DNA from 4 places in the Tardiphaga sp. 709 genome. Region 2 is predicted to be linked to each of the others. Evidence: predicted binding sites of a transcription regulator. Region 2 holds the regulator's gene; each other region holds the start of a gene.
What was found. Region 2 encodes PhoB, which activates phosphate uptake and scavenging genes when phosphate is short. Its sites were predicted from a motif close to TGTCATNNANCTGTCAT; they were not measured.
Positions count from the first base shown of each region.

Region 1 (2,202 bases), 910 kb from region 2:
GTCAACGCCAAGGCGCTGAAGTCGCTTGCGGTGACCACGAAATATCGCTCCAAGCTTCTGCCTGACCTTCCGACCATGGACGAGGCCGGCGTGAAGGGCTTCGACATCACCTCGTGGCAGGGCTATCTCGGCCCGGCCAACATGCCGAAGGACATCGTCGTCAAGCTCAACACCGAAATCCGCAAGATCGTCGAACGCCCCGAAATCCAGAAAGACCTCGCCAACCGCGGCATGGAAGCCTTCTCCGGTACGCCGGAAGAATTCGACGCCTTCCTGAAGGATCAGCTCAAGGTGTGGGAAAAGCTGATCACGGACGCGGGGATCGAGAAGCAGTAATTAGGGATCGGCCTCTCAACTGTCGTCCCCGCGAAGGCGGGGACCAATAGCCTCCGTCCTATCAAAAGAAGCTCGGCGCCAGCAATGCAGCGTCGACGCACTGACCGTGGTTATGGGTCCCCGCCTGCGCGGGGACGACGACTGAGGGGGGGCCGGCGGCATGTACTACGTCTACATTCTCGCCAGCAGTCGTCATGGTACGCTGTATATTGGCGTAACTAATAATATAGCTCGGCGAATAATGGAGCACCGGACGGGAAAGGGTTCGAAGTTCGCTCGGGAGTACAAGATTTTCCGGTTGGTCTATGTCGAGAGCTACGACCAACCCAGCGATGCCATCACGCGTGAAAAGCAGCTCAAGAGGTGGAATCGTGACTGGAAGATCCGGCTGATCGAGACGGACAATCCCGAATGGAGCGACCTGTCGTCGCTGCTGGCGAATGGCTCGTAACTCGGCCGTGACCTTTCAGCGGGTCGTCCCCGCGCAGGCGGGGACCCATAGCCTCAGTCGCATCAAGAGAAGCTCGGCGCTGGCAATGCGGCGTCGAAGCACTGACCGTGGTTATGGGTCCCCGCCTGCGCGGGGACGACCGGAGAGACCTGAGCAGGATGACGATAGCGGTAGCCTAACCCGCAGGCTCGGCGACTGCATGTCGCAGGGTTTTCCCCTCTCGTCATTTTCTTGTCACGGAACTGTCAGCGCAGCGTAACGCCCGCGCCTCAGAACACGCCGCATGGTCACCACAAAGGAGACAACCATGCGCAGCACATTCCTCTGCTCCGTCGCTTCCCTCGTCATGCTTTCTTCCGCAGCCTTTGCGCAGTCGGAAGGCGAATTTCCAGCCAAGCTCGCCGGCCATGCCGTGCTGCCGGCGACGTCGACCATCGACGCGCCCGCGGACGCGCCGAACGACCTGAAGACTTCGGGCAAATACACCACCGGCAAGCGCGTCGAAGCGCTCGGCACCGTGATGGGCAAGTCCTATGAGCGCGCCACCGGCATCTCGCTGCCGATGAAGGGCCAGCCGCTGCAGGGCCATTCCGGCATCAAGGTGATGCCCGACGGTTCGTTCTGGGTGCTGACCGACAATGGCGCCGGCTCGCGCTACAATTCGGCCGACTACATGATCTATCTCAATCACCACAAGATTGACTGGAAGAACGGCAAGGTCGAGCGTCAGGCCACCGTGTTCCTGCACGATCCCGACAAGAAGGTGCCGTTCCGCATCGTCCATGAAGACACCGCCAAGCGCTACCTGACCGGCGCCGATGTCGACACCGAAGGCTTCCAGATCGTCGGCGACAATTTCTGGATCGGCGAGGAATTCGGCCCCTACATCATCAAGGCCGACAAGACCGGCAAGGTGCTGGCTGTGTTCGACACCGTCGCCGACGGCAAGCCGGTGCGTTCGCCGGACCATTGGTCGGTGCAGTCGCCGGGCGCGCCGGGCGCCACCTACACCACCGTCAACCTGCGCCGCTCCAAGGGCTATGAAGGCTTCGCCTCCTCCAAGGATGGCAAGTTCCTCTACGGCCTGCTCGAAGGCCCGATCTGGGATGCCGAAAAGAAGGACTGGGAAAAGGTCGACGGCAAGGAAGCCTCGCGCATCCTGGAATTCGACGTCGCCAACGAAAAGTTCACCGGTCGCTACTGGCAGTACGTGTTCGAACAGAACGGCAATGCCATCGGCGACTTCAACATGATCACCGCCGACAACGGCCTGATCATCGAGCGCGACAACGGCGAAGGCACCAAGGACAAGGCCTGCGCCGACGGCAAGCGCGGTGAAGACTGCTTCCCGGATCTCGCCAAGTTCAAGAAGGTCTACAAGATCGAACTGAACGACGCCAATGTCGGCAAGCCCG
Region 1 is NZ_CP135529.1:4,962,814-4,965,015, reverse strand. It holds gene RSO67_RS24115 (tripartite tricarboxylate transporter substrate binding protein) at 1-336, shown strand, start outside; gene RSO67_RS24110 (GIY-YIG nuclease family protein) at 497-787, shown strand; gene RSO67_RS24105 (esterase-like activity of phytase family protein) at 1,095-2,202, shown strand, end outside.
Region 1: RSO67_RS24105 (esterase-like activity of phytase family protein) is a predicted target of PhoB. The motif match lies at 1,020-1,036, and genes of this name have one in related genera.

Region 2 (2,202 bases):
GTCGCGCTCGGTGCGCGCGTCGTTGCCACCGACGCCGAGATCGACCAGTTGCAGCGCACGATCGAAGAGCGTGCCGTGCTGACCATCGCCAAGCGCCAGCCCATGGCTGTCGATTTGCGCGAGATCGTCGGCGCGCTGCGCGTCGCCACCGATCTCGAGCGGATTGGCGATCTCTCCAAGAACATCGGCAAGCGCGTCAATGCGCTCGACAGCGATTTCCATCCGCTGAAGCTGATCCGCGGCCTCGAACACATGACTGACCTCGTGACCACCCAGGTCAAGGCCGTGCTCGACGCCTATGCCGCACACGATTTGCCGGCCGCCATGACGGTGTGGAAGGGCGACGAGGAAATCGATGCGATCTGCACCTCGCTGTTCCGCGAACTCCTGACCTATATGATGGAAGACCCGCGTAACATTTCGTTCTGTATCCACCTGATGTTCTGCGCCAAGAACATCGAGCGGATCGGTGACCACGCCACCAACATTGCGGAAACCGTGTTCTACATGATCGAGGGCCAACAGATCCTCGACAAGCGCCCGAAGGGCGACATGACCACATTCGCGAATACGCCGACGGTCTGAAGCATGATCCGGAAAAGTGGAAGCCAGTCTTCCGCAAGGATCATGACCTAAAGGCTTTTCGGACGTCACTGAGGATATTGACCATATGGCTGTGAATGCACGCATTCTGGTGGTGGAGGACGAGGAAGCCCTCACGACGCTTCTTCGCTACAACCTCGACGCCGAAGGCTATGATGTTGAAACCGTCGCGCGCGGCGACGATGCCGACACCCGCTTGAAGGAGCGGGTGCCGGATCTCGTGGTGCTCGACTGGATGCTGCCGGGTCTTTCCGGCATCGAACTGTGCCGCCGTCTGCGCGCACGGCCTGAAACCAAGGCATTGCCGATCATCATGCTGACGGCGCGGGGCGAAGAGAGCGAGCGCGTTCGCGGTCTCGCCACCGGTGCCGACGATTACATCGTCAAGCCGTTCTCCGTGCCGGAGCTCCTGGCCCGCGTGAAGGGCCTGCTCCGTCGTGCAGCTCCCGAGCGTCTCGCCACCGTCTTGGCGTTTGGCGACATCGAACTCGACCGTGACAAGCGCCGCGTCGTGCGGTCCAGCCGCCCGATTGATCTCGGTCCGACCGAATATCGCCTGCTGGAGTTCTTCCTGGAACATCCGGGCCGGGTGTTCAGCCGTGAGCAGTTGCTCGACAGCGTCTGGGGCCGCGACATCTATATCGACGAGCGCACCGTCGACGTGCATATCGGCCGCCTGCGCAAGCTGCTCAATCCCGCCGGTGAGCCCGATCCAATCCGCACCGTGCGCGGCGCCGGCTATGCGCTGGACGATCGCTTCGACAAGGCGGCGGAGTAGATATCTTCCTTCTCCCCGCCTGCGGGGAGAAGGTGGCCCGGCATAGCGCAGCGACGCCGGGTCGGATGAGGGGGACTCTCCATCGGCTTCGGAGTCTGTGGAGCGTCCCCCTCACCCGACGCCCTCATGCTTCGCATGCGGGCCTCGACCTCTCCCCGCAAGCGGGGCGAGGTAAGAAGCCCCAAATAAAAAATGCCCGGCTCATCACCGGGCATTTTCATTTGGTTTAGATGCTTTCCAGCTCAGCGCGTCGGCTTTGGGACCGCGCGGCGGCGGTCGCTGGCCGGCTGATAGGCGATACGCGAGTGATGCGCGCAATAGGGGGCACCGGCCAGGGCCTTGCCGCCGCAGAAATAGAAGTCCGCGCTCGACGGATCGCCGATCGGCCAATGGCAGGTGGCTTCGTTGAGTTCGACCAGCGACAGGCGCTGGCTGATCGGCACGATGTTGTCATAGGCGATCGGGTCGGGCTCGGCCTCGATCTCGTAATTATGGGCCAGCGCGGTATTGCCGCGCGCCATCGGGCGGGCGACGCGTACCATCTGCTGCGCCGGGCGCGCCTTGCGCTGCCGCGGAGCTGCCGAGGAGGGGCTCTTGGCACGACCGGACAGGCCAAGGCGGTGAACCTTGCCGATCACGGCGTTGCGGGTCACGTTACCGAGTTCCGCAGCGATCTGGCTGGCGGAAAGGCCGCCTTCCCAGAGTTTCTTCAACTGTTCGACGCGATCGTCGGTCCATGTCATTACCGTCATCGCCGTTTTCCCTTCGTGAGCGCCGGCCTGACCGGGCAGCGCTGCGAGTTGAGACTTCAAAAATCCCTG
Region 2 is NZ_CP135529.1:4,049,501-4,051,702, forward strand. It holds gene phoU (phosphate signaling complex protein PhoU) at 1-585, shown strand, start outside; gene phoB (phosphate regulon transcriptional regulator PhoB) at 677-1,381, shown strand; gene RSO67_RS19735 (GcrA family cell cycle regulator) at 1,624-2,133, opposite strand.

Region 3 (2,202 bases), 210 kb from region 2:
GTCGCCCTGCGCGATGGCCTCAGAGCCGGTTTTGTCGGCAGCGTTGTCATAGACGACGAGGCCGATCGGCATGTCGGCGGCGATGACCTTCCAGGTCGCCTTCGATGCGATCAAGGCGCGCTTCAGCCAGGCCATCTGCTCCGGGCCGATGAAATATGCGTCGGGACCATAGCTCGCCTGCAGGTTCGGGCCGTTGGGCCCGCGATAGCTGCGCTCGTCCAGCATAAAGACATCGAGATGCGGGCCGTAATTGAGCGTGCGATAGACGCGGCCGGGTTCGGCCGGATTGATCGAGATCGGATACATCTCGTGAAAGGCACGCGCGCCGCGCGCAGCCAGCAGCGTGATGTCGCGCTCCTTGTAGGACGCCGGCAACTGCTTCGAGAGCGACCAGTTGTTGGTGACCTCGTGATCGTCCCACTGGCCGAAGATCGGCACTTGCGCATTGAATGCGCGGACATTGTCGTCGAGCAGATTGTATTTGTGCGCGGCGCGGAATTCATCGAGCGTTTCGGCGACCTTCGCCTTCTCCGGCACGGTTATGGTGTTTTTCCAGATCGTGCCATCCGGCAATTTCACTTCGGGCAGGATCGGACCGTCAGCATAAATCGTATCGCCGGAATGGATCAGGAAATCCGGGTTGTGCTTGCGCATGGTGGCGAAGGTGACCATGCCGCCATCCTCGGCATTGATGCCCCAGCCCTGCCCGGCGACATCGCCGCCCCAGACAAAGGATACATCGCGGCGATCGGCCGGCGCGGTGCGAAAGCGGCCGATCACAGGTTCGCTGACGATTTCGGGATGCGACAGATCGCGGAATTTGACGCGGTAGAAGATGTCCTGTCCCGCGGGCAGATTATCGAGCAACAGCTTCGCCGTGAAATCGCTCTCGGGCAGCGCCGTGATAACCGGCAACATGCGCACATTGCTGAAGGATTCGGTCGTGGCGACTTCCACCATCATCTGCGCCGGGCGATCGGCGCGCGACCAGATCATGCCGCTGCTCGTCCCGACATCGCCGGACTGCACGCCATGCGACACGACCGGACGATCCTGCGCGCGGCTGAGGTAAGGCATCGCCAGGAAGCTTGCGCCTGTTACGGCTGAGTGCGCGAGGAAGCGGCGACGGGATAAACGTAGTGCCATGGCGAACTCCTGATCCTGGCTCTGGCACCAGTGGCTCTAGGCAGATCGCTTGACGCTGCGATGACAGGTGATGCGCAATATCAACACCCGCCAAAGCAAGCTGCGAATGACTGGCAGCTTGATTGACACATTTGGAAATTTCACCTTAACGTGAATGCGACGGTTCCCCTTCGGGGATCAAAAGGGAATGCGGTGAGGGGGATCCCCCGATTCCGCGGCTGCCCCCGCAACTGTAAGCGGCGAGCCTGCGCCAAGAGCCACTGGGTATTCACCTGGGAAGGCGGCGACAGGCACTGACCCGCGAGCCAGGAGACCTGCCGCCAGTCGTGGTCACACGCGAGCACATTGGGCGGGGTGTCCTGGTGGAAGTCACACTGCCTGTTTGAAAGCGGCGGGGCGACTTGGTTTGCGGTGACGTGCCACGTAACCGCGAGTCCTGTTCATGACCTCCGTTTCTCCAGTCGCATTGAAGCGACATACGCCCTTTCTTTATTCTATTGCTCTCTCCTGCTTGTTGTGTCCGAGTGAAAGCTGGGCACAAGCTGCACAGCCCAGCCAGACGCTCGATCCTGTTGTAGTTCAGCCGTCAGCGACGCCTCAGCGGGCACGCCGCGCCACGAACGGCACTGCATCGCGCGCTGCGCGCTCGCGGCAGCAGCGCAATGTCGCCGCCAATACCGGCGCGCCGGTTGCCACGCCGACAGGCCCTGTCTTCGCAGCGCCGACGCTCAACCTCACCGGCACGACATCCACGGGCAGCCGCCTCGGCCTCACGCGCCTGCAGACGCCGGCCAGCGTCGAAGTGATCTCCGCCGAGACTATGGCCGAACGCGGCCAGCAGAACGTGGTCGATGCCGTCACGCAGAATGCTACCGGCTTTACGGCCATCGGCGAACCCGGCAATGGCGGCATCGCTTTCAGCACCCGCGGCTTCGCCGGAAGTGGCTCCGTCACTTCGCTTTATGACGGCACGCGCCTCTATGTCGGCTCCGGCACGGTGAACTTCCCCTTCGACACCTGGACCGCCGAGAAGATCGAAGTACTGCGCGGCCCGGC
Region 3 is NZ_CP135529.1:3,841,825-3,844,026, reverse strand. It holds gene RSO67_RS18800 (alkaline phosphatase D family protein) at 1-1,146, opposite strand, end outside; cobalamin riboswitch at 1,290-1,483, shown strand; gene RSO67_RS18795 (TonB-dependent siderophore receptor) at 1,589-2,202, shown strand, end outside.
Region 3: RSO67_RS18800 (alkaline phosphatase D family protein) is a predicted target of PhoB. The motif match lies at 1,196-1,212, and genes of this name have one in related genera.

Region 4 (2,202 bases), 1.0 Mb from region 2:
CCGATTCAGGGGCCATCATGGATATCGAAGCCTATTTCGCGAAGACGCCGGCCACGATCGAGGAGATCAAAGCACGCGTGGCCGCAGCTTTCGGCCGTCATCCGCTGTGCCGCGAGGTGCAGTTCGACATCGTCAGTACGCCCCGCGCCGGAAAGGGCGCGAACTGGACCATCAGCATGCAATCGGTCGCCCCGGATGCGCTGTGGGAAGCCTCCGATATCGTGAGCGACATCCAGGAAGCCTATGTTCTCGCCAACGCCGCCTGAGCGTCTAGAAGTATTATAACACCGTTATGGTATGGTTAGGCCTTAATTAATCTCCATTTGTGAGGACAGGTACCTCTGGTAGTCCTGAATTTCGGAGACTGGCTTGACGCGTGCGCTGACCCTTCTTGTGCTGGGCTGCCTGTTGCTGACCGGCGTGGCTGTTGCGAGCATCCTCGGTCGCGATAGCATCCCATCGCTGTCGCTGTCATATGACGACAGTGCCGCGCAAAATTCGGTCGCGGTGTCGCGTGGACCGGTTTCCAACTCCCAAGGCAAGAAAGACAGGCTGCCAGTCGCCGGCGCCATGATGGCGTCGCTCGATCCGCAGCAGGTCCCGAGCGTTGACGGCAGTCCGTTGCGCCAAGCCTTTGCATCCGACAGTCCGATCGAAGCACCCGGTTCGACGTTGCTTGCGCCGATCGTGGTGCCGCAGCCGACCGCCAAGCCGGTGCAGAAGACCTATACGCTGCTCAGCGATGCGCAGATTTCGGCGATCAAGACGCGGCTCAATCTGACCGCATCGCAGGAATCCTACTGGCCCGGCGTCGAAGCGGCGCTGCGCAACGTGGCGCGCAGGATCCACGAGACCAAACAGGCCAATTCTTCAGCCGGCGCTCCGCCGATCGATCCCGATAGCGACGAGGTGCAGCAACTCAAGTCTGCTGCGATGCCGTTGCTGTTCCAGTTGCGTGAGGATCAGAAGCGCGAAGTCCGTGCTTTGGCGCGCATGATCGGACTCGAAAAGGTCGCGTCGGCGATCTGAGCGCCTGTCACATGCCGGTCCGCCGGCGACGCATGACTGTCGCAACCCGTAACAGACAAATTGTCGCGCCTGTCATCCGGGTTTCGCATCCGTGGTGCAGAGATTAACGCCTCTTAACCTGTAACGGGGGCGTTTCATGACCGATTTCACACTCAATCAACCCATTTCCGGAAGCGGGCCAGTCGAGCCGGCATCGCGGCCCAATCTCGACAAGGGCTTCAACCCGCTGACGATGATCCTGTTTTTCGGCATTCTCGCCGCCGGCCTCCTGTTCGTCGCCTACAGCATCTATGTGGACGTCAATGCCACCGGCACCCGCGTCACCAGCTATCTGCCTTACCTCCTGCTGTTCGTGGCGCTGCTGATCGCGCTCGGCTTCGAATTCGTCAACGGCTTCCATGACACCGCCAATGCGGTGGCCACCGTGATTTACACCCACTCGCTGCCGGCGGAATTCGCCGTGATGTGGTCAGGCTTCTTCAACTTCCTCGGCGTGCTGTTCTCCACGGGCGCGGTGGCTTTCGGCATCGTTTCGCTGCTGCCGGTGGAATTGATCCTGCAGGTTTCCAGCGGCGCCGGCTTTGCCATGGTGTTCGCGCTGCTGATCGCAGCGATCATCTGGAATCTCGGCACCTGGTATCTCGGCCTGCCGGCCTCCAGCTCGCACACGCTGATCGGTTCGATCATCGGCGTCGGTATTGCCAATGCGCTGATGCGCGGCCGTGACGGCACCTCGGGCGTCGATTGGGGCAAGGCCACCGAAATCGGCTATGCGCTGCTGCTGTCGCCGCTGTTCGGCTTCGCCTGCGCCGCCATCCTGCTGCTGGTGCTGAAATTCCTCGTGCGTAACCCCGCTTTGTACGCAGCGCCGGATGGCAACAAGGCGCCGCCGCTGTGGATCCGCGGCATCCTGATCGCGACCTGCACCGGCGTGTCGTTTGCGCATGGTTCGAATGACGGTCAGAAGGGCATGGGCCTGATCATGCTGGTGCTGATCGGCACCGTGCCGACCGCCTATGCGCTGAACCGCGCATTGCCGGAATCCCGCGTCGCCCAGTTCCAGGTCAACTCCATCGCGGCCGCCAAGGTGATCGCAGCCAAGGGTGCCGGCCACAGCATCATCGGCGATCCCCGTCCGGCGGTGACCACCTATGTCTCGCAGCGCAAGATCAG
Region 4 is NZ_CP135529.1:3,001,248-3,003,449, reverse strand. It holds gene RSO67_RS14765 (hypothetical protein) at 18-266, shown strand; gene RSO67_RS14760 (hypothetical protein) at 370-1,029, shown strand; gene RSO67_RS14755 (inorganic phosphate transporter) at 1,166-2,202, shown strand, end outside.
Region 4: RSO67_RS14755 (inorganic phosphate transporter) is a predicted target of PhoB. The motif match lies at 1,100-1,116, and genes of this name have one in related genera.